DNA from 2 places in the Aeribacillus sp. FSL K6-2848 genome. Region 2 is predicted to be linked to the other one. Evidence: a T-box and tRNA genes for the amino acid it is inferred to sense, from the RefSeq annotation. Region 2 holds a T-box; the other holds one or more tRNA genes.

Region 1 (16,410 bases), 1.1 Mb from region 2:
AGAGGTGTTGATATGGGGCCAAGCGCAATTCGATATGCTGGTATAGTTGAGCGATTAGAGCGATTAAACTATTCAATAGAAGATTTAGGAGATATCGATATTGGAAGAGCAGAGCGTAGTAATATTAGAAATGTCGAAAATTTAAGAAATTTGAAAACGGTATCAGAGGCGAATGAAAAGCTTGCCGCTAAAGTAAATGAAGTAATCCAATCAGATTCTTTTCCATTAGTGTTAGGAGGAGATCATAGTATTGCTATTGGAACATTAGCAGGCGTAGCCAAGCATTATGAAAACCTGGGAGTTATTTGGTATGATGCACATGGGGATTTAAATACAGCCGAAACATCGCCCTCAGGAAATATACATGGTATGCCATTAGCAGTAAGTTTAGGAATAGGACACCCAAGTTTAACAAACATAATGGGCTACACTCCCAAAATTAAACCAGAGAATGTCATGATTATCGGTGCACGCTCATTAGATGAAGGAGAGCGTAAATTAATTAAAGAAAAAGGTATAAAAGTATATACAATGCATGAAATTGATCGGCTGGGCATGACAAAGGTTATGGAAGAAGCAATAACATACTTACAAAACCAAAGGACAGATGGAGTGCATTTATCATTAGATTTAGATGGCTTAGATCCACACGATGCTCCTAGAGTTGGTACACCTGTTATTGGTGGTATCAGTCATAGAGAGAGCCATTTAGCAATGGAAATGTTGGCTGAATCCGGAATTATTACATCAGCAGAGTTTGTTGAAGTAAATCCAATTTTAGATGAAAAAAATAAAACAGCAACTGTAGTTGTAGCCTTAATGGGGTCATTATTTGGTGAGAAATTAAAATAAAGATGAATTATACAATGAACTCAAAAATTTTAATTCCTTTAATTTATCCTAGTAAGGGGCTTATTAATGGATTGGTTATTATTTTCACTTTAGTGACTTTACTTGGTATTCTTCAGTTTTTCAGACTATTAAGGGAAAGAACATGCTAGGCATTTTATTTGCTTTTAGCACTGTAGCTGTTTTCGGTTGGTTTACAGTAATGAAAATTTATCCATCATGGATAACCAACAGCTCACTAATTAGAAGGGTTGTCCGAAAATGCTTCGGACAACCCTTTTCTATACATTTACGATTCAAGCCACAAATCTATATTTTTTTCAAAAAACCTCATTTACTTATGGTACGGTTCACCCCTATTTATGCGAAAAGCACGGTAGATTTGTTCGAGCAAAATTAGACGCATGAGCTGGTGGGGGAAGGTCATTTTGGAAAAGGAGAGGGCTTCGTCCGCCCGTTTCATTACCTCTTTGCTTAAGCCGAGAGAGCCTCCGATTAGAAAGGCGATTTTGCTTTTTCCGTATGTGGCCAGTTTATCTATACTATGTGCGAACTCTTCCGAGGATTTCATCTTGCCTTCAATGGCAAGGGCGATGACGTATGCATCGGACGGGATTTTGGCTAAAATTCGTTCGCCTTCTTTGTTTTTGATTAGTTCCATTTCCTGCGGGCTTATTTGTTCAGGAGCCTTTTCATCAGGAAGTTCAATGATGTCAACTTTTGCGTACGATGAAAGACGCTTTAAATATTCGTCGATTCCCTGCTTTAAATATTTTTCCTTCAGCTTCCCAATCGCTATAATTTGAATGTTCAACTTTCATATTTCCCCTTTTTTATTTTATCAACATGTTGATAACTATTTCCCACATAAAATAACAAATATTCCACAGATTTTATCCACAATTGTGGATGAATACCTCTATATTTCGTGTCCGAAAATCAGTTCCCAACTATATATACTGCGGTTTTTTTGCACAATTCACAGGTTGTGGATAAGCTGTGATTAAATTCAATTTTTTGAATATTTGGTGCTATTTCATACTGGTCTACATACATGTCGATTGCTAAATCAATATGATCCTCGCAGCAATACATTTATAATCCTCCTACCCCATAATGAAAACAGGAAAGCTGATTCCGCCTTCCTGTTCTTTAAAAAGATTTTTGTTCAACGAGCTTCAGCTTCACTGTTTTCAACTCGCCATTTCGATAGAATTTTACTTCCACTGTGCTTCCAACCTTTTGGCTGTATAGCTGCTTTCGAAGCTGGAGAACATTTTCAACCTTTTTCCCAGCAAGCTCTATAATTACGTCCTTCTCTCTCAAACCTGCGCGTTGAGCTGGCGACATCGGCTCAACACTCATCACAATCACGCCGTTTTTAACGCCCTTTGGCAAATTTAATGCCTCTTCCCAATAATAGCTTGGGATGTCTTCAAGAGACTGAAGACCGATTCCCATATATGGACGCTTCACTTCGCCGAATTTTTCAAGATCATTAATAATCGGAATTGCAATGTTAATTGGGATAGACAGTCCGATTCCTTCCACCGCGGATTCAGCAATTTTCATGGAATTAATTCCAATTACTTTCCCGTCTAAATTCACAAGTGCTCCGCCGCTGTTTCCTGGATTAATCGCGGCATCCGTCTGCAGCACTTCCGCCTGCCAATCCACTGTTCCGTTTTCATCAATATCAACAGGAATGGTCCGTTCTGTTCCAGAAATAATCCCTTGTGTAACAGACCCAGCAAATTGCAAGCCGAGCGGGTTTCCGATTGCCAACACCGGCTCACCCGGTTTGACTGTGTCCGAATTGCCGAATTCAGCAACCTTCTTAACATGCTTTGCATCCACAACCAATACTGCTAAATCCATCAGCTGATCACTGCCGACAAGTTCAGCGGGAATGCGTGTTTCGTCGTTTAATACAACTTCCAATTGATGCGCTCCGGCTACAACATGATGATTTGTTACAATATAGGCTTTATCGCCTTCCTTTTTGTAGATGACCCCTGATCCTGTTCCTGCTTCTCCCTCTTGTGTTTGATCCCAGAAGCTTACTTGCTGAATATTGACGACTCCGACAACCGCATCACTCACTTTATTAACTGCTTCTGTAACTGCTGAATTCACATTTACATTTACTGTTTTGACTGGCCCTTGGACATTTCCTGTTTCCCCTTCCTCAGTTTGCTCTGGACTGATGTTCAGATTATATGGAAGAATATTGAATTGTGCTAATGCTGGAAGGGAGAAAATAACTAATAACGCGCCTAACACGGCTCCGATTAACCCAGCCAATAATGATCCGCCCCAGTTTCCCCTTTGTTTTCTGTTATTATACCGTTCAAAATCATCATCATAATATCCCATCGCCTCATCATTCCTTTCCGATGACGAATGATTTTATCTACATTATTATAGTATAACGCGAGCTGGCAGGAAAAATATATGACAACATTAACATACCCAACGATGGGGAAATTCAAACATTTAAACAGCTACGAGAGGCGTCGGTTTCTTTGGATCTGTATCATATAATTCAAATTGTTCTCCGACAACGAATCCTTTTTTCTCTAATACTTGCTGGACAGACATTCGTGCGAGCTCTTTCATATTATTTTCTTTACTTAAATGCGCCAAATAAATTCGTTTCGTCTTGTCGCCAATGACATCAGCCATAGCAAGTGCAGCATCTTCATTTGAAACATGTCCAACATCAGATAAAATTCTTCGTTTTACATTCCAAGGATACCGGCACATTCGCAGCATTTCTACGTCATGGTTGCTTTCAAAAATAAAAACATCTGCACCGCGTATGATCCCTTTCATTCTGTCGCTTACATATCCAGTATCAGTAATTAACGCTAGTTTTTTTCCACGGTGGTGAAACACAAAAAACATTGGTTCTGCTGCATCATGGGAAACGCCAAATGATTCAACCTCTAAACTTCCAAACGATTTCGTTTCGCCGATTTCAAAAGTAAACTTTTGTTCTAAATGAATTTCGCCGATTTCTCTCTCCATTGCTTTCCACGTTTTTTCATTCGCGAAAATCGGAATTTCGTATTTTCTCGCTAAAATTCCAAGTCCCTTGATGTGATCGCTATGCTCATGGGTGACTAATATACCGCTTAAATTTTTTATGTCCCGTTGAATTTCTTGAAACAAATTTTCCATTTGTTTACCACTTAATCCTGCATCGATTAACAGGGAATGTTCATCTGTTTCTACATAAATGGCATTCCCTGTGCTGCCGCTCGCAAGAACACTGAAATTAAGGCTCATTTCCTTCACTCACTCCAAATTATTATTCTCTTTCTCCGGTTTAATGACCTGACCTTCCAATGCATTCACATAATAATCTTCTGTTTTATTGACAACTACATGCCATGTCGGAGCCAAAATTTGCTGTTCCGACAGCGGGTATTGTGTGTAATATCCGTATTCTACATCGGTTACTTTACTGTTAGATTTCAAATCATTTTTTTCATAAAGAGCTTCCAATGCTTTAATCGCAGGCAATATTTCCTGCTTCTCCAATTCTTTTATATCTTCTAGCAATGTTTGCTGATAAGACACAATTTCATTTTTATCATTTAAATAAAAGACAATCATACCGATTCCATCACTTACATCTTGAAAAATAATTTTTCCTTTGTATTCCTGCAGACAAATAATTTCCCTTGTTTCTTTGCTGTAGCGCCAAAACTTGTATTGACTGCCCGCAATGATTTGTGTTGTTAAAATTTGCTTGATCTTATTTTCGATACTTTCTCCTACAATTGGAATCGGTTTGTCAAAACTCATCCGAAGCTTTGTTACCGAACGAGTCAACTCCTCATCAGGCAGCATCGGCTTTTGATTTTTCAGTTGTTCGATTTCTTCTTCCTTAAATATTTTGCTTTCTGCCGTTATATAAGAACCTTCTATTACTTCTTTTGGAAGCTTCCCAAATTGTATATTTTCCGCTGCAAACTGCTCTTCAATCGTCGTTTTCGTGATCATATCATATTTGGAGCTTTTGATTTTTTCAACATACTGAAAAGCTAAATAAATATCAAGGATCAGGAAGGCAATAATAAACACCGTTTTCGTTTTACTCCAATCCAATACCTTCCCCTCCTTTACCCGCTTTTTTCACATTCAGCCTTTGATATTTATCGTTTTCGAGTTCAATGCACCATATCGGCTCCAAATTTACGATATTTTGCCGTGACGACTGTTGTATGTCATAAGCGGGAAAAATACGTTTTATTTTGTCGGCTTCAATGCTTGGATTATCCTTAATAGCTTCAATTATATCTGCTGCTTTAGGTAAAGTCGTTTTATCTTCCCGGATAAAACCATCCAAATAAAATAACGGACGCTGATATAAGGCAATATCATTCTTTCCCCAGCTTTGCATAATCGTCGTGATCGAATAATGCGAATCGCTGAACGAAAATACTGGCAAATTTCGAACCGTTAGACGAAAATAAATTTTCTGTTCTTGATCCGTTTTTTCGAAGCGATAATCATTTAATCCTGACAGCCAACCGCCATGTTTGTTCAAAAAATCAATGCTCTGCAAGATCAATTTTCCTTTTTCCGTCGTTAAAGACTGGTCAATTGTCGGATTAACGTAAACAACCCTTTCTTTATCTTCGTTGATGACAAGCTGACGGGAGCTGTCTGTATACACAAATTCGGAAGCATTGACATCCCGTTTTACATAACTTGGATCACTAAACAATGCATTTTTAAACTGCTCACCGCTCATTGATTTTGTAAAATATTGAAGGCGATGAATCGGAAACGGCTTTTCAGGCAAAAATAATCCGTTCCAAAACACGTAGCTTTCAAAGCTTTCTTTTTCTTTATACACTTCCGTCCACAAATTGCTTAAAGCGGTTTTCACCTGTGCTTCTACAACATATTTATGCTCGTAGTCGACTAAATAAAGCTTTCGGTTCGCTTTCTCGTTTGTCAGAGGAATGTAAATCCGATCAAATTCTATATTGAAATCTTCTTCATCCGTCCAGTCGGTTATTGATAAGAGGGCTGACATCGGAATCGAGTCGTTAAAAATAACTTCAAAGTTAGGGGTTGAATTATGTATTTCCCTGTTTATCCATTGATTAAAACCATATTGCTTTTCAATCTCTCCAGAAATATTTTTGAATTCTTCTAGCTCCCACTGACGGATATCCTTCCAAATTCTTTCGATGACGATTTCGTCATAAGTTGCGTAATGTTTTATTTTTTCATGAATCATAATATGATCCGGCTGCACGACTTCATAAGGCTTTTTTGTTACATTGCTTAACGGGTTGTTTTCAATATAGTTGGAGTTCGAAATTTCCCCGTAGTTTGGCTGATATGTCCAAATATTCCAGGTGAAGAATAAACTTGTCAGCACTAAAAATGTTAAAATAATGGATTTTATCGTTTCCCGGTTCATAGCCAATCATCCTCTTGGTTCTGTTCATATGGCAATGTGAAAAATACAGTCGTGCCTTTTCCTTCTTCACTTTCCACCCAAATTTCTCCTCCGTGTGCTTCCACCATCTCTTTTGCAATTGCAAGACCTAGACCGGTTCCGCCCATTTTGCGTGATCTAGCCTTATCAACACGATAAAAACGTTCAAAAATTTTTTTCACACTTTCTTTCGGAATTCCAATGCCTTCATCTTTTACACTGACTTCAATATGGTCAACTTGTTCTTTTACTTGAAAAGAGATTTTTCCGCCTTCAGGAGAATATTTCAATGCATTGGAAATAATATTATCGAGCACTTGCGTAATTTTATCGGGTTCAATTTCTACATAAAGGCTTTTTTTCGGAATGTTTCGTACAAATGTGACATGCTGCTGCTTAGACATTTCAAAACGGTCAATAATTCTGTGGAAAAAGTCTGTGAAATTCACCATGTCTTTATTTAATTGATAATCTTTACTATCTAGTTTTGATAGCTGGAGCAAGTCATTAACCAGCCTAATCATCCGCTCCGTTTCGTTTTGCGTCACTTGTAAAAATTTTGGCGCGATCGTTTCGTCTTTCCAAGCCCCTTCCGCCAATGCTTCCAAATAACTGCGCATTGTAGTAAGCGGCGTCCGCAGCTCATGAGAAACGTTTGCGACAAATTCACGCCGCTCTTGGTTGATTCGTTCCTGCTCTGTTACATCGTAAACTACTGCAATCAATCCGTTAATATGATCTTCATCAATTTGTATCGTAGAAAAGCTGATTCGTAATATATACGGTTTTTCCTCTGTGCTGAAATCTAACAGCATCGGTTCTTGCTGGTTCACTAAATCTTCAAAAGTACATTCATCCGTTAAATCTAAAAGCTCCACAATTGATTTTCCTAAGGCTGTTTCACGTGAAACATTCAACATTTCATGGGCCGGATTGTTCATGACAATTACTTTTCCATGCCGATCTGTGGCTATGACACCTTCTGTCATATGAGTAATAATAGACGCCAGCTTTCTGCGCTCTTCTTCAGTTGTTTCCTGTGCTTCCTCCAATTTTTCCGTGAGATGATTGAATGTTAATGCAAGCTGTCCAATTTCATCTTCTCCATACACTTTTACTTTTCTGGAAAAATTCCCTTTTGCCAGCTCCAACGCTTGCCTTCTCATATCTGACAACGGACGGGTTATAGTGCGGGCAAGAAAAATTCCTAGCGCCGCGGTAATAAGAAGGGACATCCCTGTGCCTGTTGCAAAAATTTTGTTAATCGTCCGCAATTGTGAAAAAACTTCCTCCATTGAGGCAACGACATAAACAACGCCAATTGTTTCTCGTTTATAATCTGTGACGATCGGAGTCGCTGATACGTACATTCGATGCTTCGTTTGCGGATCAAGCAAAATATTGCTTTCAGGCGAACCGACGATTAAAGTCCGTTTAATCATATTTTCAGTTGTTCTTTTCCCGATCACATCTTTGTTGTAATCAGATGTCCCGATGACACGCGCATCTTGGTCCACTACGCGAACTTCATGAATTTCCTCCCGTTTAAAATCTTGCAAAATAGCAGATATCTCATCTTCCATATTCAATGATTCGTCCACTTCTTCATTCGTCATCGCTTGCTCAATCTGGTAAGCCAGCAAATCAATCCGCTGCGAAAGGGAAGATTTAAAATTTTCTATAAGAGAAGATTCCAATTCCTTAACGAAGTAAATACCGATGATTTGCATAGCCAAAATAATCAGAAGCACATAGATCAGCACAATTTTAAAATGTATCGAACGGAAAAAACTCACTCGACTGCTATACATGTTCACTGCTCCTGTTCAGGATTGCGTAAATAATAACCTACCCCTCTTCTTGTCACAATCCATATTGGATGACTTGGGTTGTCTTCAATTTTTTCCCTAAGTCTTCTAACCGTGACATCTACAGTTCTGACGTCTCCGAAATAGTCATATCCCCAAACGGTTTGCAGCAAATGCTCTCGGGTCATGACCTGTCCAATGTGCTTCGCTAAATAGTGAAGCAATTCAAACTCACGATGAGTAAGCTCGATCGTTTCTCCCCGTTTTGAAACGACATATGCATCAGGATGAATAACGAGAGAGCCGATTTGAATTTCCGACTGTTCAGAAGCCGCTTCCCTTGCAGCATTTGTTTGCTGTCTTCGTAAATTTGCCTTTACCCTTGCCAAGAGCTCTCTTGTGCTGAATGGTTTTGTCACATAATCATCAGCACCAAGCTCCAGACCAAGTACTTTATCGATTTCTGAATCTTTCGCAGTCAGCATAATAATCGGCATTTCATATTTTTTTCGAACTTCCCGGCACACTTCCATTCCATCCTTGCTGGGAAGCATAATATCTAACAATATCAAGTCAGGTTTAATTTCTTCCACCATTTCAATCGCGCTTGTTCCGTCATAAGCACAGTATACATCAAAACCTTCTTTTTTAAGATTAAACTCTAATATATCTGCAATTGGTTTTTCGTCATCAACAACTAATATTTTTTTATTTTCCATCATTTTCTCCCCTTTTGATCTATTAACTTTACTTTACCACGATTACATTCATCTCATCATCAACTTTCAATACAAATGGAAAAAACAAGCAGAAAACCCCTAGCTATTGCTAGAGGTCTTAAATTCAATAGGTTTTGGAACTTAGAGTAAACCCCTGTAAATTCCTATCAAACCTATTATATCAATTTTTATCTTATTGTAACAGCTTGAGATGAGAAATCAAATTTCTATTTACAACCACAAATGTTACCAATTTTGGTTTAACATACTTATAGCCAAAAATAGCACGGATAAACCGTGCGTATGAAGTGGCTCGGGACGGAATCGAACCGCCGACACAAGGATTTTCAGTCCTTTGCTCTACCGACTGAGCTACCGAGCCGTATAAAGTTTTCAAGAATGCGAACTCTTTTTCCCTCTCTCAACCCTTTCATATATGTGGATTCTCGAATGTGAGGCAGCTTGTATAATATTTCTCGATTGTAATGGTGAGCCATGGAGGATTCGAACCTCCGACCCTCTGATTAAAAGTCAGATGCTCTACCTACTGAGCTAATGGCTCATAAAAAATTTTTTCCTTCTAATCCATTTTAAAATTTGTCAGATGTCCCTTCCTCTTCTAGCTTTTTCGAGGATGATGGATGCATTGTGCGAACAGTTCGGAGCCAATACGCTCATTTTTCTCAAGACGTGTATAATAATATCATTTCTAGAGGGACAAAACAACGATTTTTTTTAATTTCACAAAAAAAAGAGGGAACAGCCGATCCCTCCAAGTTTATTATATTGGACTGTATACACTGCGGACAACATTTGTTTGTGAACGATCTGGACCAACTGAAAAGATGGAAAGTGGGATACCTGTTAACTGGGAAATCCGTTCAACATAATGACGTGCATTGTCAGGAAGATCGTCCAAGCTTTTTGCCCCCGTAATGTCTTCCTTCCAACCCGGCAATTCCTCATAGACAGGTTCGCACTGTGCAAGTACTTTTAAACTTGCTGGAAATTCTTCTAAAATTTCACCTTTGTATTTGTAGGCGATGCATATTTTTAATGTTTCGATTCCTGTCAATACATCGATGGAATTTAAAGATAAATCAGTTATTCCGCTTACCCGGCGCGCATGGCGAACAACAACGCTGTCAAACCAACCCACTCGACGCGGACGTCCTGTTGTTGTACCATATTCCCGTCCAACTTCACGAATTTGATCGCCAATTTCATCGTGGAGCTCTGTCGGAAACGGACCGTCTCCTACACGAGTTGTATAAGCTTTTGATACGCCGACAACATGTTTAATTTTCGTAGGACCTACACCTGCTCCAATTGTCACACCGCCTGCTACTGGATTGGAAGATGTAACAAAAGGATATGTACCTTGATCGATATCAAGCATAACACCTTGAGCGCCTTCAAATAAAACACGGCGTCCTTCATCAAGCGCGTCGTTCAGCACAACAGATGTGTCGCATACATATTGTTTGATTTGTTGGCCGTACTCGTAGTATTCATTTAAAATCTCTTCCAGTTTAAACCCTTCAACTTCGTATACTTTTTCAAACAGGCGATTTTTTTCTTCTAAATTTCTTCTCAATTTTTCTTCAAAGACTTCACGATCCAATAAATCAGCGATGCGGATGCCAATACGGGCTGCTTTATCCATATAGGCTGGACCTATTCCTTTTTTCGTCGTCCCGATCTTGTTGGCTCCTTTTCGTTCTTCTTCCACTTCATCCAATTTTAAATGATAAGGCAAAATGACGTGAGCGCGGTTGGAAATTCGCAGATTATTTGTTTGAATTCCCCGTTTATGCAAACCGTTCAACTCTTCTACCAGCGCTTTAGGATCGACAACCATTCCGTTTCCGATGACACAAATTTTATCTTGATAAAAAATACCGGATGGGATTAAATGCAGTTTATATGTTTCACCGTTAAATTTGATTGTATGGCCAGCATTGTTTCCACCTTGGTAACGGGCGATCACTTCCGCATTTTGAGAAAGGAAATCGGTTATTTTCCCTTTTCCTTCATCCCCCCATTGTGTACCAACAACAACAACTGATGACATGTGTGCACCTCCGTGTTCACCAAAAATCCAATACAAAGAAACAAGTTTATTCTACCAATTGTAGCAAGTAGAGTCAATAAAATCCGAACGTTCACTTTATTATTAAATATTTTGTTCGTGTTATATAAGATGCTTACAAAAAACAACTGCCTCATCAAGAGACAGCAGGAGGAATATGATCGTCTTCATATCTCCTTTCAAGATTTACAAATTTATTATATTCTTTTACAAATGCAAGCTGGACAGTTCCTACAGGGCCGTTCCGCTGCTTGGCTATAATGATTTCAATAATATTTTTGTTTTCTGATTCCGTATTGTAGTAATCATCTCTGTATAAAAAGGCGACGATATCTGCATCCTGCTCAATACTACCGGACTCCCGAATATCTGACATCATCGGGCGTTTATCTTGACGCTGCTCGACGCTTCGTGAAAGCTGGGATAATGCGATGACCGGCACTTCCAATTCACGTGCCAAAGCCTTAAGAGATCTTGATATTTCCGAAACTTCCTGCTGGCGGTTTTCCCGATTCCGCCCGCTTCCTTGAATTAATTGCAAATAATCTATGATAATTAAACCAAGGCCCTTTTCCTGTTTTAACCGTCTGCACTTGGCGCGAATATCACTCACTCTTATGCCAGGTGTATCATCAATATAAATGCCGGCATTTGATAAACTCCCCATTGCCATCGTCAACTTTCCCCAATCATCCGGGGTTAAATTTCCCGTTCGCAAATTTTGGGCATCTATGTTTCCTTCTGCGCAAAGCATACGCATGACAAGCTGTTCCGCACCCATTTCCAAGCTAAAAATCGCTACATTTTCGTCCGTTTTCGTCGCAACATTTTGAGCGATATTTAAGGCAAATGCAGTTTTACCGACAGACGGGCGGGCCGCTACGATAATTAAATCATTTCGCTGAAAACCGGCCGTCATACGATCCAATTCGGAAAAGCCTGTAGGAATTCCTGTAATTTCCCCTTTGCGATTGTGGAGCATTTCAATTTTATCGTATGTTCGAACAAGAATATCTTTAATGTTTTGAAACAATCCGGCTTTTCTCCGCTGCGCCACTTCCATGATGCTTTTTTCGGCTTCTGTTAAAAGTGTTTCCACATCGTCTTCCCGATTATAGCCTTCTTGAGCTATAGCCGTTGCTGTTCGTATAAGTCTTCTCAATATCGATTTTTCTTCAACAATTTTCGCATAATATTCGATATTTGCTGCTGTAGGAACGGATCCCGCTAAATCGCTTAAATAAGAAACCCCGCCAACCTCTTCCAAAATTTTCGCATCCGCCAAGTCTTTTGTCACAGTTACTAAATCGACGGGCTCTCCTTTTTCTGAAAGCCTCAACATCGATTGAAAAATCTTTTGATGGCTGGATCGATAAAAATCTTCAGGAACTAATATTTCGGAAGCTAACATAAGCGCTTCAGGTTCTAAAAAAATTGCCCCAAGCACTGCCTGCTCTGCTTCTATATTTTGTGGTGGAATTCGATCACTGACCAGAAGATCATTCAAGATGATCACCGCCTTACCGTGGACACATAAATTTTTTCTCCAAAAAGTATAAAGAGAAATGTGGCATTACTTCAAGATCAACTTCTTTCCATAATACCACATTGCTCCTTGCCATTATTCTTCTGTAACATGTACCTTTAACGTCGCCGTCACTTCCGAATGAAGCTTAATCGGAACATTTGTATAGCCTAAAGAACGAATCGCATCTGGAAGATCAATCTTCCGTTTATCGATTTGAATATTATGTGCTTTTTTTAATTGATCAGCAATTTGTTTGCTTGTTACAGAACCAAATAATCTTCCGCCCTCACCGGCTTTCGCTTTTAATTCAACCGTGATTTTTTCAAGCTGTTCTTTTAATTTTTTTGCCTGCGCTAATTCTTCCGCTGCCTCTTTTTCTTCTTTTTTCTTTTGCGCTTCCAGCTGTTTTAAATTGGCACTCGTCGCTTCAACAGCCAAACCTTTTTTAAAAAGATAATTTTGGGCATAGCCGTCAGCTACATTTTTTACTTCACCTTTTTTCCCTTTCCCCTTTACATCTTGTAAAAAAATTACTTTCATTCTTCATTTCTCCCTTCTAAATATTGTTGAACAGCTTCTTTTAATCGTTTTTCTGCTTCATTTATCGTAACATGCTCCAACTGGGTCGCGGCATTTGTTAAATGCCCTCCACCTCCAAGTGCTTCCATTATTAATTGAACATTAAAATCGCCCAATGATCTAGCACTAATACCGACTGTATGTTCATCACGCTTCGCAATGACAAACGACGCCAATACGCCGTTCATTGATAAAAGAGTGTCAGCTGCCTGAGCAATGATCACTTGATCGTAATATTCATCTTCTCGATCTGCTTTTGCTATTGCAACCCCATTATTCATAATCTCTGTGTTTTGAATGAACTTGGCACGTTGAACAAATTGTTGAATATCCTCTTTCAACAATTTTTGGACAAGGATTGTATCCGCTCCTTTTGATCGCAAATAAGACGCCGCATCGAATGTTCTAGAGCCTGTTCGAAGCGTGAAGCATTTTGTATCTACCGTAATACCTGCCAACAATGCAGTTGCCTCTATTGTACTCATTTTAAATTCTGCAGGCTGATATACTAAAATTTCCGTAACAAGTTCAGATGTAGATGATGCATAAGGTTCTATATAAACAAGCAGTGGATCTTGAATAAATTCTTCTCCCCTGCGATGATGGTCAATGACTACTACATGGTCAATTTCGCTCAGCAATTTTTGTTCAGCCACCATTGAAGGTTTATTCGTATCTAGAATCACGAGAAGAGAATGATCTGTTGCAATATTCAGGGCTTCATCCGGAGTGATGAATCTGGACCATAACTCAGCGTCCTTCTTTACTTCCTCCACAAGCTTTTGAAGTCCTTGGCCGAATTCTTCATGGTTTACAACAATAAAACCTTCTTTATGATTGATTTGCGCCACCTTCAATATTCCTATTGCTGAACCAATTGAATCCATGTCAGGATTTTTATGACCCATAATAAATACTTTATCACTTTCACGAATGATTTCTTTTAATGCATGGGAAATCACTCGAGCTCTAACGCGTGTGCGTTTTTCGATCGGATTTGTTTGTCCGCCGTAAAATTTAACCTTGCCATTTCCCCGTTTAATAGCAACTTGGTCTCCTCCGCGGCCTAAAGCAAGATCTAGACTCGACTGCGCCAGATGCCCCAATTCAGACAGATCTTTAATGCCGGCTCCAATCCCGATGCTTAAGGTGAGAGAAACATTTTGAATAACCGCTTTTTCTCTGACTTCATCTAAAATAGAAAATTTCGTTTTTTCAAGCTCAGCCAAAATTTTTTCATTAAAAACCGCAATAAAACGTTCAGAGGAAACTCTTTTTAAAAAAATACCGTTATCGACTGCCCATTTATTTAATATGGATGTCACAAGGCTGTTTAAATTGCTCCGCTTTTGATCGTCGAGCCCTTGTGCGATTTCATCATAATTATCTAAAAATATATAAGCTAAAACAATCCGTTCGCTTTCATACTGCTTTTTTAGTTCCGTGTGGTCCGTTTCATCAAAAAAATAAAGAAGCCTTTCTTCTTTTTTGACAATGACGCGAAATTTACGGTTTTGAAGAGTCACGATATCGGAATCTATCCCTTTTTGAAATAACACTTTTAATGTTTCAGAAATTTCGTCAAGAGGACGACCGACCAGCTTGTCGTTCTTAAAATATGAAGCTAAAAATGGATTGACCCATTCCACGGCAAATTGATCGTTGATAAGCATAATGCCAATCGGCATCTTCATAAAAACTTCATCGCCAGCTTTTTTCAAACGAAACGTTAAATCAGAAATAGAATGTTCCAATTCCAATTTCAATCGTTTAACAGCATAAAAGAAAAAAAACAACAGACAACCTGCAACGATTGCGATAATACAGCCAATCACCCAATTATAAAATAACAGAAAACCGATCATTGCCGCTATTACGCCAATGAGTGCGTATAACGGGTAAAAGAATAAAGGTTTTTCAAAAAAACTCGGCATTTTATTCAGCTCCTTGCAAAAAGAACGAACCAAGGCCTAACGTATTTTTTCGCGGAGATTAAACCCTAAATCAATGATTCCCAATATTCGTACTGGATAAAGAAGAATTGGCAAAATAAATGTTCCAATTACAATCAATACCGGCACTGCTTTCGAAAGTTTTTTCACATGACAAAAATAAAAAATAAAGGAAAACCCTTGAATTAAAAGCACAGTCTGTAAAACAAACACAATATTGTAAAGCGCGATATTTAAGAAAGATTCTTTAGGCAAATTGATAAGCATAAGGAGAGTGGCGATTAAATAATACCAAATAATACTTTTTGGAAATTTCCAGTCGCGGAAAGGGGTGATTGTTCCAACATTCAATTTTAATCTTTTTATAATTCCAATGTTCAATATATGTATAATCGCGGCTAACATAAATGACACAATGACAAACATGCTCGGAAGCAAGTTCATTAATAAATCAAACTGCTCGTTCATTTGCTCCATCATTGTTTTTTTCATTTCTTCATCCATTGAAGGGAATGCGGCTAATGTTTCCCTTACTGAAGACTTGGTTTGTTGTATAACATCACTAAAAAGATCAACGCCCAAAAAAACAATTGATAACGCATAATCAAGAACGAAATTGATGAGCAATGAAATGGTGCCGCCTATTAACGCAAACAGCTGCCGTTTTTGACGATAAAAGTATGCCATTATGATACCTGTCACACTGAACATGAGCCCAATCGGCAGCGAAACGATGGAGCCGACCAAAAATGTCATCACGATTGATGCTAATAATAAAACAAAAGACTGCTTGATTCCGTGGCGGATACCGAAAATAATAAACGGCGTCGAAAGGAAAAATATTGATATAACGCTTAATATCGGAACATATAAAGTAATTAATAGAAAAACGGTATAAATAGCAACGAATATAGCACCTTCTGTTAAAACATTCGTACGTTTCACAGACTCACCTCAATCAAGACTCATACCATTATTTTAATCTAGACTTTTTAAACAATCAAATCATGGTTTCATTTAACGGACAAGAAAAAAGCAACAAGGGATTCACCTTGCTGCCTTTGAAATTTCTTATTTATCATCTGCAACATAAGGAAGCAATGCCATTTGACGGGCCCGTTTAATGGCAACTGTTAATTTCCGTTGATATTTTGCACTCGTTCCTGTTACACGGCGAGGCAAAATTTTTCCGCGTTCAGAAATGAATTTTTTAAGCAAATCAACATCTTTGTAATCAATGTGCGTAATGCCGTTTGCTGTGAAATAGCACACTTTCCGGCGTTTACCGCGGCCTCTGCGTCCAGCCATTACAATTCCTCCCTTCTTTACATTTATCTAGGCGTACAATCGGTTAAAATGGTAAATCATCATCTGAAATATCAATCGGTTGTCCATCATTAGCAAATGGATCATCGTCAA
Region 2 (16,410 bases):
ATAAAGAAAAATATTATGATGATGATGAAATGTGGGAAAAAGCCCAGTCGATGCTGAAAGCCGCAATGGACGAACTCGGGCTGGATTATTATGAAGCGGAAGGTGAAGCGGCATTTTACGGACCGAAATTGGATGTACAAGTGCGGACGGCTTTAGGAAAAGATGAAACATTATCGACTGTTCAGCTAGATTTTCTCCTTCCGGAACGGCTTGATTTAACATATGTTGGCGAAGACGGCAAACATCATCGGCCAGTTGTTATTCACCGCGGAGTTGTTTCAACGATGGAACGGTTTGTTGCCTTCTTAATTGAGGAATTTAAAGGCGCCTTCCCAACTTGGCTTGCACCTGTGCAAGTGAAAGTCATCCCTGTTTCGCCGGAAGTGCATCTTGATTATGCCAAAACAGTAGAACAGCGTCTTCAGCAAGAAGGCTTGCGTGTTGAAGTCGATATTCGGGATGAAAAAATCGGCTATAAAATTCGTGAGGCACAAATGCAAAAAATCCCGTACATGGTCGTTGTCGGTGATCAAGAAGCAGAAAATGAGACGGTCAATGTCAGAAAGTATGGAGAACAAAAATCAGAATCCATGCCGCTGGAGACATTTGCTGTATCTGTTGGAAAAGAAGGGAGAAAATAAGGAAATCGGCGTTTGCTGATTTCCTTTTTTTTAAAGCATAAGCGAGGGGTGTACAGATGGAAATAGTAGGAATTGATGCAGGGGGAAGTTTATTAAAAATTGCTTATGTTGAACATGGACGATATCGGTATAAATGGTTTCCAATTGATGAAATGGATCAAGCTCTTTCTTGGATGAAGAGATTGAAGCCGGCTGCCCGCTATAGAATAACAGGAGGCAGAGCTGCAAAAGTAAAAGAAAAATTGACCGGCGCTGATGTGACCTTTATTCCAGAATTTGATTCAGTTTGTATAGGAACAAGAGAGCTTTTAGTAGAAGAAGGAAAGGAGCCAAAGAGCGATTTTTTAATCGTCAGCATCGGAACTGGAACATCTTTTTTCCTTATGAAGGGCGAGCGGTATGAGCGTTTGCTTGGAAGCGGTATCGGCGGCGGTGTTATTTCCGGTTTAAGCCGGCTCATTTTGCAGGAGAGCAATTTTTATCAAATCGTTGATTTGGCGAAAAAAGGTGATCGAAGCCATGTTGATTTGTTGGTAAAAGATTTGTATGGAGAAGAGGCTCCTCCAATTTTAGGAGATGTAACCGCTGCTAATTTTGGCAATCCGGATTTATCGAGAGCCCGGAAAAAAGATGCTTTTGCAACGTTATTTCAATTGATTGGTGAAACGATCGTTCTTTTGGCAAAGCAATGTGCCGAGCTTCATCAAGTGGACACGTGTGTCTATGTTGGAGCTGCAATTTCGCAAAACCCTCCTTTACAACAAATCATCCAAAGCTTTGATTCCATGACAGGTCTGCAAAGCATATTTTTATCAAACGGTTCTTTTACCGGAGCATTGGGAGCTATTTTATATCAATAATGTTTAAAACAATGGAGGAATTATTTTTCTTCAAGCTCAGAAATATCTACAACCGTACGTTCTTTAAACGGACCTCTTACATGAACGGTTGCTGTTTTTCCATCTTCATTTAGCTGATCAATCCAAACGGAAGCTCCGTTATAGAGAACTTCAATATCAGCGGGCGAGGATAAAATTTGTTTTACGCGGTTTGCATCCATTTCGATCACTCCAATAGTTATATGTTGATTATCATGTCCACTCCATTCCGATTTATGTATGTTCATTCAAATAGACTCTTGCATTTTCTGTTTGAATAGTTTAAAATGGTATCGTTTTTGAAGAAATGTTGTTTTGACAAAGCTGCTTTGCCATGGTAGAATATTATAGTCAAGGAGAACAAGCAGAAGCACCCGCTTCTCACCTGATTGACGCACATTGTTGCTGTTGACAGGTTTATACATTGGACAAAAAGTTCGTGTATTCAACGTGTGGGTGCAGTGTGCGTCTACGCGTTTTTTATTTGCATAAACGAATGTATAAGCTCTGTCAAGGCGAACGTGCACTTTGTTTATAAAATCTTGGAGGTGGCTCATTATTAGCAAAGATATGTTAGTAAACGAGGGCATCCGCGCTCGTGAAGTTCGACTGGTCGATCAAAACGGTAATCAGTTAGGCATTAAATCACGGCAAGAAGCGCTTGATATTGCCGCAAATGCCAATTTGGATCTCGTTCTTGTTGCTCCGAATGCAAAACCGCCGGTTGCTCGCATCATGGATTACGGAAAATACCGCTTCGAGCAGCAAAAGAAAGAAAAAGAGGCGCGTAAAAAGCAGAAAGTTATTAATGTGAAGGAAGTCCGCCTAAGCCCAACAATTGAAGAGCATGACTTTAATACAAAGCTTCGCAATGCTCGGAAATTTTTGGAGAAGGGTGACAAGGTGAAAGCATCGATCCGCTTTAAAGGAAGAGCGATTACCCATAAAGAAATCGGCCAACGAGTTCTAGAAAGATTTTCTGAAGCATGCGCTGACATCAGTTCTGTTGAAACGAAGCCGAAAATGGATGGGCGCAGCATGTTTCTAGTGCTAGCACCGAAAAACGAAAAGAAATAGAAGGAGGATCCTTTTATGCCTAAAATGAAAACTCATCGCGGCTCTGCGAAAAGATTTAAAAAAACTGGGAACGGAAATTTGAAACGGTCTCATGCATTTACTAGTCATTTATTCGCTAACAAAACTCAAAAGCAAAAACGCAAACTTCGCAAACCAGCATTAGTAAGCAAAGGTGACTTTAAACGTATTCATCAAATGCTTGACAATATAAAATAATTTTTAACTTCGATTTTTTAGGAGGGAATGCATTATGGCACGTGTTAAAGGCGGTACAGTGACACGCAGACGCCGCAAAAAAATTATTAAGCTTGCAAAAGGTTATTACGGTTCGAAACATCGTTTATATAAAGTTGCTAACCAGCAAGTAATGAAATCTTTAATGTATGCATACCGTGACCGTCGCCAAAGAAAACGCGATTTCCGTAAGCTTTGGATTACGAGAATCAATGCTGCTGCGCGCATTCACGGTCTTTCCTACAACCGGTTCATGCACGGTTTAAAGCTTGCTGGCATTGAAGTAAACAGAAAAATGCTTGCTGACTTAGCAGTAAATGATGAAAAAGGATTTGCACAACTCGCCGAAACAGCTAAAGCTGAATTAAATAAGTAATCGAAAAAGCAAGCCACCTATAAACGTACATTGCTCTTTGGGCTGGACATAATTGAACAGCACATTATTGATCCCCTTTAAGTAGACGTGTAAAAAATCTGCGCAATGACTCGCGGATGCTGCACTTCTATTTGGAGGGGATTTTTATATGGCTGAAAAGGTAAACGATTATGGCTTTACGTTTCTCAACAGTGAAAAAAGTCAAAAGTTCAAGGGTTTTTTAGGCCGATGCAAAAAATTTAGGTTCTATACTAAATGTTGGGATCAAGAATATCATCAAAATGAAAAAAGCATTTACGAAGCACTCTGTTTTATAATGAAAGTGACCAAACCCAATTAAAAAGGAGACTTCGAAAAATTATAATCAATTACCGAGCTGTTTTACAAAATTTCATAGAGGAAGAGAAAAGGTAATGGGATAAAAATAGAAATGGAAGCTAACAGCAGCTCCCGCAATGGGAACTGCCTTCAGAATGCTTATTTTCTTTTTAAATCAGAAATGTTGCATAGATTGATCAAAAAAGCGACACCATGATCGTCCAGTCATGAACCGCATAGTCTTTTAACGCTGTCAATTTTGAACGGGAATGTCAAGCTGCTCTTTCTTTTTTGCTGTCTTAAGATAGTGTCGGGAATTCCGATTCGTTCCGATTCAAAAACTCTTTAATTGGACTTTTCCAGTCGATTTTGGCGTAAGGATATGCTTCTTTTATTTTCGATTCTATAAATTGAAAATCTTCTTTTGTAAACCCCCTTAACTTATTTGGAGTAGATGTCCAAATAAAAACGGAGATAACTTCAAAAGAAGTTTCAGTCGTGCCTAAATATTTTTCCCCTTCAAATAAAACTCCTTTATGCGTTAACAAAAAATTTTTGTGGACATTTTCTTTATCATCAAGAAAGAAAAATTTTTTTTGCTCATGAGCCAATTCTAACTTTCGCTTCGGGTTCAATAAATATTTAATGAATGAATAAATTAGGAAAATAATCGCAGCAATTATGAAAAGACGAAGAAGGATGACAATCATTTACTTTAAACCTCCCCGAAGGTCATATTCATACATATACATTACGAAAAAGGAATTGAAGGGGTTTCATTAATGATCACATTTGCTATAATTTTTTTAGATATATTTTAGGGGTTGAGAAAATGGATTTTGAACAGTTATATAAAATGCAAAAAGAATTGGATGAAAAAATTGAAAAGAAACACGGTTTGGAGGAAGAAAGGCTGATCGAGAGAAAAGTTTTAGCCTTGCTTGTCGAAATTGGCGAATTGGCTAATGAAACGCGCTGCTTTAAATTTTGGAGCGTTAAGCCGCCTTCCGACAGAGAGGTTATTTTGGAAGAGTATGTAGACGGCCTTCATTTTTTATTGTCGATCGGCCATGAATTGTATATTGAAAAACTGCCGGAAATGAAAGCAAAAAAAATCGATAAAAGCCTGACCGATCTTTTTTTAAACGTTTATCAAAAAACGGCAAAATTCAATGAATATTTGTCTGTCCAAGCGTATATCGATTTATTTAACGACTATGTTACACTCGGCTCTGCGCTGGGCTTTTCAGAGGAAGATATTATTTCAGCATACATGGCGAAAAATGAAGTCAATCATGCTAGACAAAATCAAGGATATTAACAATTCCGTTTGGAAAAAATGAAGAATATAAATTAAAGGAGGTTTCAGTGTGGAGAAATGGGATGAAACATTGAAAATGTTAAAAGATTTAACAGACGCGAAAGGCATCGCCGGCAATGAACGGGAAGTCAGAGAAGTAATGAGAGGGTACATAAAAGATTATGCGGATGATATCCAAACGGATGGACTCGGCAGTTTAATTGCCAAAAAAGAAGGAGAATCAGGCGGACCCAAAATTATGATCGCGGGCCATCTTGATGAGGTCGGCTTTATGGTTACGCAAATTGATGATAAAGGGTTCATTCGCTTTCAGCCTGTTGGTGGCTGGTGGAATCAAGTTATGCTCGCACAAAGAGTGACGATTGTCACCCAAAAAGGAGATGTGACCGGCATCATCGGTTCCAAGCCGCCGCATATTTTGCCGGCAGAAGCACGAAAAAAGCCTGTAGAGATCAAAGACATGTTTATTGATATTGGCGCCAGCAGCCGAGAAGAAGCGATGGAATTTGGTGTTCGTCCCGGCGACCAAATTGTGCCTTATTTTGAGTTCACCGTTATGAAAAATGATAAAATCCTTTTGGCGAAAGCTTGGGATAACCGCATCGGTTGTGCAATAGCGATCGAAGTTTTGAAAAAGCTGAAAGGGGTAAACCATCCGAACGTCGTTTACGGTGTAGGAACCGTTCAGGAGGAAGTAGGATTAAGAGGAGCCCGCACATCAGCCCATTATATTGAGCCTGATATTGCTTTCGGCGTAGACGTCGGAATAGCCGGCGACACTCCAGGCATTTCCGAAAAAGAAGCGATGGGAAAAATGGGGAAAGGTCCGCAAATTATTTTATATGATGCTTCTATGGTCTCCCATAAAGGGCTTCGCGATTTTGTCGTAGGGGTCGCTGAAGAATGCGGCATTCCATATCAGTATGATGCTATGCCGGGTGGCGGTACAGACTCCGGATCGATTCATTTAACAGGAAATGGTGTTCCAACGCTTTCCATTACGATTGCAACGCGCTACATTCATACACACGCTGCGATGATTCATCGCGAAGACTTTGAACATACGGTTCAATTATTGACAGAAGTCATTAAACGCCTCGACAAAAAAACGGTTGAAAACATTACGTACAACTAAAAAGCAGGAGCTGGTTATTTCCCAGCTCCAGTCTCTTTCAATCCTTGTTCAAGTGTTTCAACCATTTCCTGCTGATCACGCTGACTTGAATGGTTCCAGATAATTTCAAATAACACGCCTAACCCTGGAAGCATTTTTTCTTCCTTGCTATTGATGGCATCAACGATCGTTTCTCTCAGCTCGTCTTTTGAATTTTGCGATATGTTGGCAATGACTGCATTGCGCAAATCAAAATTCATATCCTTCACCTCGTTTTTCTTCATTCTTCTTTATTTTTTCTTTTGTTTTCTATAATATGTATATGAAATGAACTATCAGTTGAAGGAGACACCATCATTGAAACGGATTGCGTCAACTAAAAATGAAAGAGTAAAAGAATGGAAAAAGCTGCAATCAAGAAAAAAACGGGAAGAGCGCGGGCTGTTTTTAATTGAAGGCTTGCATTTAATCGAGGAAGCTCTCAAATACAAATCAATTGTTCAAGAGTTAATTGTTTTAGACGGAGCGAAGCTGCCAAATCATTTTTTCGAAGGTACTATTCCGACAACGATTGTTTCCAAAGAGGTGTTTTCGCTTCTGTCTGAAACGGATTCCCCGCAAGGTGTCATGGCTGTTTGTAAGCAGCTTAGGTGGGAAATCGATTTGAACGCCAAAAAATGGCTGTTAATAGATGCGGTTCAAGACCCAGGAAATCTCGGTACGATCATTCGTACTGCAGATGCGGCTGGAATGGATGTTGTGATTTTAGGTGACGGGACGGTTGATTTGTACAATAGTAAAACGATCCGGGCGACACAAGGATCAATTTTTCATTTGCCTGTGGTCAATTCGTCATTAAAACAGATTATAAACAAATTGAAGGAAGAGAAAATTCCTGTATTTGGAACTTCAACAAAAAATGCTGTTTTCTATAAAGAGATCCCTCCATCTGAAACATTTGCCCTCCTTGTAGGAAATGAGGGAAATGGGGTCTCAAAAGAGCTGCTGGATATGACGGATCAAAATTTACACATTCCGATTTATGGAAAAGCGGAGTCATTAAATGTTGCCGTTGCTTCAGCTATTTTCATGTACCATCTTCGCAAATAGTGTTGCGCCTTTAATTTCTTTTTTTTATAATTAAAAGCAATTGAATAAAGGAATAACGATGACGGAGAAGAGTAGTTTGCAGGTCGCCATTTAGGGAGAAAATGCCGTAGACTGGAAGCATTTTTATGGTAGAGGCAAACGAATTCACCTCCAGAGTTGACGCCAGGACCATGCGGAAGCATGTAAAGGCGCTCCGGCTGTGCCGTTATGATAATGAAGTGAACAAAGATTCTTTCTTTGTTAATAAGGGTGGTACCGCGAAATTCAACTCGTCCCTTTTTTGGGATGGGTTTTTTTTATTTATTTTAAAAAAGGAGGAATTTACATGCAGGAAGAATTAACAAAGCTTCGCGATGAAGCGTTGCAAAAGGTACGGGAAGCAACGGATTTAAAACAATTGCAAAATATTCGCGTTCAATATCTTGGAAAAAAAGGACCGATTACCGAAGTTCTTCGCGGAATGGGAAAGCTTTCGAAAGAAGAACGGCCGAAAATAGGTGCGTTAGCAAATGAAATTCGGGAAGTGATTGCCGGGGAAATAACAAGTAAGCAAGAACAACTCGAAAAAGCAGAAATCGAGAAAAAATTACAGCAAGAAACGATTGACGTTACCCTTCCAGGTAGACCAGTTCGAACAGGAAACCATCATCCTCTCCAAGCGGTCATTGAAGAAATTGAAGATTTGTTTATCGGCATGGGATACACAGTAGAGGAAGGTCCAGAAGTTGAAACAGATTATTACAATTTTGAAGCGCTCAATTTGCCGAAAGGCCATCCGGCAAGGGATATGCAAGATTCCTTTTACATAACTGATGAAATTTTGCTGCGCACACACACATCTCCAGTTCAGGCGAGAACGTTAGAAAAATATAAAGGGAAAGGTCCTGTAAAAATCATTTGTCCAGGGAAAGTATACAGACGTGATACAGATGATGCAACGCACTCCCATCAATTTACGCAAATTGAAGGGCTCGTTGTGGATGAAAACATTCGCATGAGCGATTTAAAAGGAACGCTCGAAGTGTTTGCGAAAAAACTGTTCGGTGAAGACAGGCAAATTCGTCTGCGTCCGAGCTTTTTCCCGTTTACTGAACCGTCGGTGGAAGTCGATGTATCCTGTTTTAAATGCTCCATGAAAGGCTGTCATGTATGCAAAGGAACAGGCTGGATTGAAATTTTAGGAGCAGGGATGGTTCATCCAAACGTTTTGGAAATGGCGGGATTCGATTCGAAAAAATACCGTGGTTTTGCATTTGGAATGGGACCGGAACGGATTGCCATGTTGAAATATGGAATTGATGATATTCGTCATTTTTATACAAACGATGTGCGTTTTTTGAAACAGTTTAAACAAGCTTAAAAGGAGGTTTTCTCATGTTCGTTTCATACAAATGGCTCTCTGAATATGTTGATCTAGACATTTCCCCTGAGGAGCTGGCTGAAAAAATAACGAAGAGCGGCATTGAAGTTGAAAATGTTCAAGCTGTTAATGAAGGAATAAAAGATGTTGTAGTTGGACAGGTGCTTGAAAAAGAACAGCATCCAAATGCAGAAAAATTAAGCAAATGTTTAGTTGACATCGGTGAAGGAGAACCAGTGCAAATTATATGCGGCGCCCAAAACGTTGAAAAAGGTCAAAAAGTGCCGGTAGCCAAAGTTGGTGCGGTTTTGCCGGGCAATTTCAAAATTAAACGGGCAAAGCTGCGCGGTGAAGAATCTAACGGTATGATTTGTTCTTTGCAAGAGCTGGGCATTGAAGGAAAGCTTGTCCCAAAAGAGTTTTCTGACGGCATTTTTGTTTTCCCTAGTGATGCTGAAGTTGGAAAAAATGCGATTGAACAGCTGTTTATGGACGATTATGTACTTGAATTAGGTCTTACACCAAACCGTTCTGACTGTTTAAGCATGATCGGTGTTGCCTATGAAGTTGCAGCAATTTTAAAGAAAGAGGTTCGAAAGCCGGAAGTTCATTATGAGGCTGCCGAAGAAAAAGCAACTGATTATATTACTGTGAATGTTGAAGCAAAAGAAGATAATCCATTCTATATAGCTAAAATTATTAAAAATGTCAAAATTGCCCCTTCCCCTTTATGGATGCAAATGCGCTTAATAAAAGCCGGAATCAGACCGCATAACAACGTCGTCGATATTACAAACTATTGTTTATTAGAATACGGCCAGCCGCTTCATGCGTTTGACTATGACCGGTTCGGATCAAAGGAAATACTCGTTCGCCGCGCACATGACGGAGAGACGATCGTGACCCTTGATGATCAAGAACGAAAGCTTACAAGCGATCACCTTGTGATCACAAATGGCAAAGTACCTGTTGCATTAGCTGGTGTAATGGGAGGGGCCGATTCTGAAGTAAGAGACGATACGACGACCGTTTTGCTTGAGGCCGCCTATTTTAAAGGCAGTGTTGTCCGAAAAGCGTCGAAGGATTTCGGACTTAGAAGTGAAGCGAGCTTGAGATTTGAAAAGGGAGTTGACCCGAACAGGGTAAAAGCTGCAGCAGAGCGGGCAGCACAATTGATCGCAAAATACGCCTCCGGAACTGTTTTAGAAGGTGAAGCAGAATTTCATGATTTTTCAATCGAGAAAAAAGTGATCACCATTTCCGCTGAGAAAATTAACAACGTTTTAGGGACAAACATTGCAGTAGATGAAATAAAAGAAATTTTTGACCGCTTGCAATTTGAAACCGTTGAAGAAAACGGTCTTTTTACAGTAACCGTTCCGACAAGAAGAGGCGATATTGCGATTGAAGAAGATTTAATTGAAGAAGTAGCCCGCCTTTACGGATATGACTATATTCCGTCAACATTGCCTGAAGGATCTTCAACATCCGGAGCATTAACAGACTATCAATTGAAAAGAAGAAAAGTGCGAAGATTTTTGGAAGGCGCCGGGCTTTATCAAGCGATCACATATTCATTAACGAGCAAAGAAAAGGCGGGACAATTTACGCTGGAGACGTCAAGCTTTACTCAATTAGCATTGCCGATGAGTGAAGAGCGGAGTGTTTTGCGTTTAAGCCTGCTTCCTCATTTGCTTGAGTCTGTAAAATATAACAAAGCGCGGCAAATCGATGATATTCATCTTTATGAAATTAGTTCTGTTTTCATTTCGGACGATGCTTTAGAAAAGCCTTTGGAAAAAGAACGTTTATCAGGCGTCATGACGGGTCACTACGTTTATCACCCATGGCAAGGGGAAAAAACAAAAGTTGATTTTTATGTTGTGAAAGGAATTTTAAACGGTTTATTTGATCTGCTTGGACTGTTGGATGAAATTGAGTATAAACAGGCAAAACGTGAAGGGCTGCATCCCGGCAGAACGGCAGATATTTATTTAAACGGATCATTCATCGGATTTGTCGGCGAATTAAATCCGGAAGTTGAAAAAGAGTATGATTTAGATGAAACATATGTTTTTGAGCTGAAGCTAGCCGATCTCATTCAATATGAAGCTAAGCCAGTCATATATACGCCGATTCCAAGGTTCCCATCTATTACAAGGGATATCGCCTTAGTCGTTGATCAGCATGTGCATGCTGGCGAGCTTCAAGAAACGATCCGGGAAGCGGGCGGAAAACTGTTAAAAGAGATTTCCATTTTCGATGTGTATGAAGGAGAACGTTTGGGAGCAGGGAAAAAATCGATCGCATTTTCACTCCGCTACTACGATCCTGAACGAACATTGACGGATGAGGAAGCAGCAAAAGCTCATGAAAAAGTAATTAAGGCGGTAGAGGAAAAATTTTCAGCAGTTCTTCGCAGCTAACGCAGGACGATAAATCCCTAAAATAATTCCAGCTAACAAATGAAGGTGCAGATAGCACCTTCATTTTTATTGAAATCATAAATTGGTCCTGCTAACCTCAGAAAATAAGATTTCCGGATTCGTCATTTCAATTCAATAGATTCAAAGCTTTTTCGGTGTTGGCAAAATGAAGCTTTGCCATTTTGCCAAGTGTGTTTTTCCCTTTTTCCTTTATTAATTTGGCAGCAGCTTCATCAACAGTATGGCTGGCTCCTTTTGGTAAATAAAATCCGGCTGCGTTGGATAAGCTGTTTAATTCTTTTAAAAAAGCATATCTTGCGATAATGGATGCTGCAGCGACAGATATGTGTATATGCTCCGCCTTCGGTTTAAAGATGGTTATGTCTTTAAACGGAACATCCCGGTCTTTAAGATATTGAAAGTAAACATTCGGCTCTGCAAACTGATCGATTAACACAGCTTCTGGTTTATCAGGAGAAATTTTCTTGAGTAAATGATGAATCGCTTGATTATGAAGGATAGCTTTCAATTTCCCTTGGTTCATTCCAGATTTTTGCAATTGATTGTATTTTTCATTGCGCAAAATTAAGAGGCTGTACGGAACTTTCTCTATTAAAGTGTTGGCGATTGAAAAAACTTGTTTGTCTGTCAAAGCCTTTGAATCTTTTACTCCAAGCTGCTGAACCAGTTTTCTTTTTTCTTTAGGGACAAATACTGCAGCAACCGTGATCGGTCCAAAATAATCCCCCGTTCCTGCTTCATCAGAGCCGATGACTGACATCTGTTGAAGCTGTTGAAGCTCATCCTCTGTTTGAGAAGGGGCTGTTTTTGCTATTTTTTCCCATCTGTTTGCTTCCTGCTGAGCGGCAGATCCTTGAAAAAGCACTTTTCCCGACTTGTAAGCAGTGATCGTACAGTTTGTCAATTTGGCAGAAAAGACGGCACCTGGAGGGGTTCTGTCTATAATGAAAGGATTATAAAAATCTTTCAAAGTTTGAATTCCCCCATGATCAACTTTTATGACGATATTGGACAATAAAAAACGCCTCGCTTTCCTAAAATGGATGCTATATTATTGTACCCTTTCTTTTGTTCTTCTTTCCATCTTTTCGACAAACATGTTATGATTATGATTAGGATTTTGAATCATTTTGTGATATTTTTTCATAGAGGATGGAGGATTCGCTTTGTCTGATCAACCTAAAAATAAAGCGACTGTTTATATATATGGACAGCAGTATTCGATTGTTGGAAATGAGAGCGTAAATCATATGAAGCTTGTCGCTTCAATTGTTGACGAAAAAATGCGGGAAATCAGTCAAAAAAACCCATCTCTAGATTTAAACAAGCTGGCAGTACTAACTGCGGTAAATGCTGTTCATGATTATCTCAAATTAAAGGAGAAATTTGAAGAACTAGAAAAGCAACTTCAGGAAAAGGATTGAAATTTAAAATGCTTGACTTGATCATTTTATTTTTCTTAGTATTCGGATTGCTCACTGGCCTTAAAAGGGGATTTATTCTCCAAGTAGTTTATTTATCAAGTGTTATAGTGTCTTTCATAATTGCCAGAACATATTTTGACGATCTTGCTCCTAAACTGGAATTATGGGTACCGTATCCAAATATAGGAGATTCAAATGCTGCTCTATCTATATTGACAGGGGGCCATTTGGAGGAAGCTTACTATCGCGGAGTTGCATTCGTGCTTTTGTTTATCGGATCAAAAATAGCGCTTCACATCATCGGATCTATGTTTGATTTTGTTGCAATGCTTCCAATACTTAAGCAAATCAACCGCTTGCTGGGTGCGGTTTTAGGTTTTGCGGAAACATACCTCATTTTATTCATTCTGCTTTTTTTGGCAGCGCTCATTCCAGCCGAGCAAATTCAAAATCTTATCGATAAATCGCTGCTGGCTGATTTAATTGTCAATCATACCCCTGTCTTATCTGATAAAATTCACGATCTTTGGATCGGCTATTTCGGTAAAGGAAGTTAGACGTAAAGGGACGATGGAAACATCTTTATTTAGACCCCCATCGTCCTTCTCTGTTTCTATTAAATAGTTCGATAGCAGGTGATTTTTATATTGTTTAAAATTCAAGAGGTGACGTAAAACATGACGGTTCACAAAAAGGATGTTGTCAGCCTGTTAAAGAAAATTGCGGTATATATGGAGTTAAAAGGCGAAAACCCTTTTAAAATCTCCGCGTTTTATAAAGCTGCCAATGCCCTTGAAAGAGATGCGAGAAGCCTATCAGACATCCACGATTTTACTTTAATCAGTGGGATTGGGAAAGGAACGAGTGCAGTCATCGAAGAATTCATAAAAACCGGCGAGTCAAAAACGCTGCAAACCTTGCAAAAGGAAGTTCCTGAAGGGTTAATCCCTCTTCTTCAATTGCCAGGGCTGGGCGGAAAGAAGATTGCAAAATTGTACAAGGATTTAGGTGTTGTGGACATCGATTCTTTAAAAAAAGCTTGTGAAGAACATAAAGTGCAAAGTTTACAAGGTTTTGGAAAAGTAACGGAAGAAAAAATATTGGCTGCGATCGATGAAATGAATAAAAAACCGGGCCGACTGCCTCTTGCTTATATGCTGCCGATTGCAGAAAAAATAGAGAAATTTTTAGAAAAAGGACAGAAAAACGGAATAGTTCGCTTTTCTCGCGCAGGAAGCTTAAGAAGAATGAAAGAAACGATAAAAGACCTTGACTTTATTATTGCGGCGGAAAATAAAGAAGCTGTGCGAGATTACATTTTAACAATGCCGAATATAACTGAAATCATTGCGAAAGGCGATACGAAAATATCGATTGAACTCAAGTTTGATGTCAAGGTTCAGGTCGATTTTCGCATCGTGCACCCAAAGGAATTCATTTCGGCTTTGCACCATTTTACAGGCTCAAAAGAGCATAATGTAAAAATGCGCCAGCTAGCGAAGGAAAGAGGAGAAAAAATAAGCGAATACGGCGTAGAAATAATAGAAACCGGAGAAGTGCTCACATTTGAGTCAGAAAAAGAGCTGTATGCACACTTTCAGCTTCCCTACATTCCGCCAGAGGTTCGGGAAGATGGGGAGGAAGTGGAAAAATACAAAGGAAATCTTATTTCGCTCGAGGAAATAAAGGGAGATCTCCATATGCATTCAACATGGAGCGACGGCGCTCATTCAATCAAGGAAATGGCTGAGGCTGCTAAAAGAAAAGGCTACAAGTACATCGCGATTACAGATCACTCGCAATTTTTAAAAGTAGCCAACGGCTTGACTCCTGAGCAGCTGAAAGAACAAAAAGAAGAAATTGACATGTTGAATGAACAATATTCTGATTTTACGATTTTCAGAGGAATCGAGATGGATATTTTGCCGGACGGTACACTTGATTATGACGACGATTGTCTAAAAGAGCTAGATATAGTTATTGCATCGATCCATTCGAACTTTTCCCAGCCGCAGAGTGTAATTATGAAAAGGCTGAAAGCAGCCCTATATAATAACCATGTTGATATTATCGCTCATCCGACTGGAAGGTTAATTGGGCGAAGAGAAGGATACGATGTTGATATAGAAATGCTTTTAGAACTTGCAAAGGAAACAGATACTATTTTAGAATTGAACGCAAATCCGAACAGGCTTGACTTATGTGTAGAACATTTGAAGAAAGCGAAGGAATACGGTGTAAAGGTTGTGATTAATACAGATGCCCACAGCATAAACATGCTAGAACATATGGAGATAGGGGTTGCGTATGCGCGGAAAGCTTTCATTCAGCCGGATGACGTTGTGAATACGTGGGATGTTGAACAATTAAAGCAATTTTTAAAAAGGAAAGACTGACCATTCAACTGTCAGGAGGTTTTGAGAAGTTGCAGGAACGAGTGTTACATGTTTTGGAATTTAATAAAATAAGGGAACTGCTGAAAGAGCATGCTTCTTCTTCTTTAGGAAAAGAGAAAGCGTTAAAGCTTATGCCATCAGGAGACATCAACGAAGTACTGAAGAGGCAGGAGCAGACAGATGAAGCACTAACAGTGCTCCGATTGAAAGGCTCTGCCCCTTTCGGAGGATTAAGCGACATACGGCCGAGCGTAAAGCGTGCGCAAATAGGCGGAACTTTAGGTCCGCAAGAGCTTGTGGCTGTTTCTGCCGTGTTATATGCTTCAAGACAAATGAAGCAATTTATTGAAAAGTTGACTCAAGAAGAGGAGGTTTCACTTCCTCATTTAGAACAATTGGTCAGCGAAATCGGAATTTATTTAAAAGAAGAAAAAGAAATTCAACGTTGCATACGCGATGACGGGGAAATTGTTGATGATGCGAGCGATAAATTAAAAGCGATAAGAGGTCAAATCCGTACACTGGAGGCTCGTATTCGCGAAAAGCTGGAATCGATCATTCGCTCCCCATCTGCACAAAAAAATCTTTCGGATGCCATTATTACGATTCGAAATGACCGCTATTGCATTCCTGTCAAACAAGAATATAGAGGAGTTTACGGAGGAATCGTCCATGATCAATCTTCCTCAGGAGCAACTCTGTTTATTGAGCCGCAGGCTATCGTAGAAGCGAGCAACTCTTTAAATGAAGCGCGGATTAAGGAAAGGCGCGAAATTGAACGGATCTTAACGGAATTGTCGAAAATGGTTGCTGACATAAGCAAGGGAATCATTCATAATATCACTGTAATGGGTGAAATCGATTTTATGTTTGCCAAGGCATTGTATGCTAAAAAATTAAAGGCTACAAAGCCAAATATAAATGATCGTGGCATTATGAAGCTATATAAAGCCCGCCATCCTCTTATTGACCCTGAAACCGTTGTGCCAAATACAATTGAACTTGGGGAAGATTTTCAATCGATTGTCATTACCGGTCCAAACACCGGCGGTAAGACGGTGACGCTGAAGACAATTGGACTGCTCGCACTAATGGCGCAATCAGGTCTGCAAATACCTGCTGAAGAAGGATCTACAATGCCGGTATTTGAGGCAGTTTACGCAGATATTGGGGATGAACAGTCAATTGAACAAAATTTGAGTACATTTTCTTCTCATATGGTGAACATCGTCAAAATTTTACAGGAACTTAATGATCGCTCACTCGTACTACTTGATGAACTTGGGGCAGGTACAGATCCTGGAGAAGGTGCTGCTCTAGCCATTGCAATTTTGGATGAAGCTTTAAACAGAGGAGCGCAAGTTGTTGCAACCACCCACTATCCCGAATTGAAAGCATACGGATTTAACCGTAAGGGCGTGATCAATGCAAGCGTTGAGTTTGATGTCGACACATTATCGCCGACGTATAAATTGTTGATCGGTGTACCTGGCCGAAGTAATGCGTTTGAAATATCAAAAAGGCTTGGATTGAGCAAAGAAATTATTGAGCGCGCCAAATCGTTCATGAGCGCTGACAGATCCAAAACGGATGCAATGATTGCCTCCCTTGAGGAAAGCAAAAAACGTGCTGAAGAGGATTGGATGGAAGCTGAAAAAACGCTGAAAGAAGCAGAAAAACTTCATAAAGAACTACAAGAACAAATCATTGAATT

What was found. A T-box is a leader RNA that pairs with one kind of tRNA and senses whether it is charged. The one in region 2 lies ahead of pheS (phenylalanine--tRNA ligase subunit alpha), so its partner is inferred to be a tRNA-Phe.
Region 1: it encodes a tRNA-Phe, which carries the amino acid that the T-box ahead of pheS (phenylalanine--tRNA ligase subunit alpha) is inferred to sense. The anticodon was not compared.

What each region holds. Positions count from the first base shown of each region.
Region 1 is NZ_JBBOQQ010000001.1:4,230,843-4,247,252, forward strand. It holds gene rocF (arginase) at 1-852, shown strand, start outside; gene NSS70_RS20265 (DUF2759 family protein) at 995-1,249, shown strand; gene rlmH (23S rRNA (pseudouridine(1915)-N(3))-methyltransferase RlmH) at 1,184-1,663, opposite strand; gene NSS70_RS20275 (CxxH/CxxC protein) at 1,789-1,944, opposite strand; gene NSS70_RS20280 (S1C family serine protease) at 2,002-3,225, opposite strand; gene NSS70_RS20285 (MBL fold metallo-hydrolase) at 3,346-4,140, opposite strand; gene NSS70_RS20290 (two-component system regulatory protein YycI) at 4,150-4,965, opposite strand; gene NSS70_RS20295 (YycH family regulatory protein) at 4,952-6,295, opposite strand; gene walK (cell wall metabolism sensor histidine kinase WalK) at 6,292-8,124, opposite strand; gene yycF (response regulator YycF) at 8,127-8,840, opposite strand; tRNA gene NSS70_RS20310 (tRNA-Phe) at 9,150-9,222, opposite strand; tRNA gene NSS70_RS20315 (tRNA-Lys) at 9,327-9,402, opposite strand; gene NSS70_RS20320 (adenylosuccinate synthase) at 9,622-10,914, opposite strand; gene dnaB (replicative DNA helicase) at 11,069-12,439, opposite strand; gene rplI (50S ribosomal protein L9) at 12,554-13,000, opposite strand; gene NSS70_RS20335 (DHH family phosphoesterase) at 12,997-14,973, opposite strand; gene NSS70_RS20340 (YybS family protein) at 15,010-15,936, opposite strand; gene rpsR (30S ribosomal protein S18) at 16,063-16,299, opposite strand; gene ssb (single-stranded DNA-binding protein) at 16,343-16,410, opposite strand, start outside.
Region 2 is NZ_JBBOQQ010000001.1:3,147,253-3,163,662, reverse strand. It holds gene thrS (threonine--tRNA ligase) at 1-641, shown strand, start outside; gene coaW (type II pantothenate kinase) at 698-1,501, shown strand; gene NSS70_RS15285 (H-type small acid-soluble spore protein) at 1,522-1,701, opposite strand; ribosomal protein L20 leader region at 1,876-2,006, shown strand; gene infC (translation initiation factor IF-3) at 2,075-2,596, shown strand; gene rpmI (50S ribosomal protein L35) at 2,612-2,812, shown strand; gene rplT (50S ribosomal protein L20) at 2,847-3,206, shown strand; gene NSS70_RS15265 (hypothetical protein) at 3,355-3,546, shown strand; gene NSS70_RS15260 (hypothetical protein) at 3,824-4,234, opposite strand; gene NSS70_RS15255 (dUTP diphosphatase) at 4,357-4,845, shown strand; gene NSS70_RS15250 (M42 family metallopeptidase) at 4,895-5,980, shown strand; gene sspI (small acid-soluble spore protein SspI) at 5,995-6,219, opposite strand; gene NSS70_RS15240 (TrmH family RNA methyltransferase) at 6,287-7,069, shown strand; T-box leader at 7,119-7,349, shown strand; gene pheS (phenylalanine--tRNA ligase subunit alpha) at 7,395-8,429, shown strand; gene pheT (phenylalanine--tRNA ligase subunit beta) at 8,444-10,855, shown strand; gene rnhC (ribonuclease HIII) at 10,983-11,891, opposite strand; gene zapA (cell division protein ZapA) at 12,043-12,300, shown strand; gene NSS70_RS15215 (CvpA family protein) at 12,309-12,857, shown strand; gene polX (DNA polymerase/3'-5' exonuclease PolX) at 12,978-14,696, shown strand; gene NSS70_RS15205 (endonuclease MutS2) at 14,726-16,410, shown strand, end outside.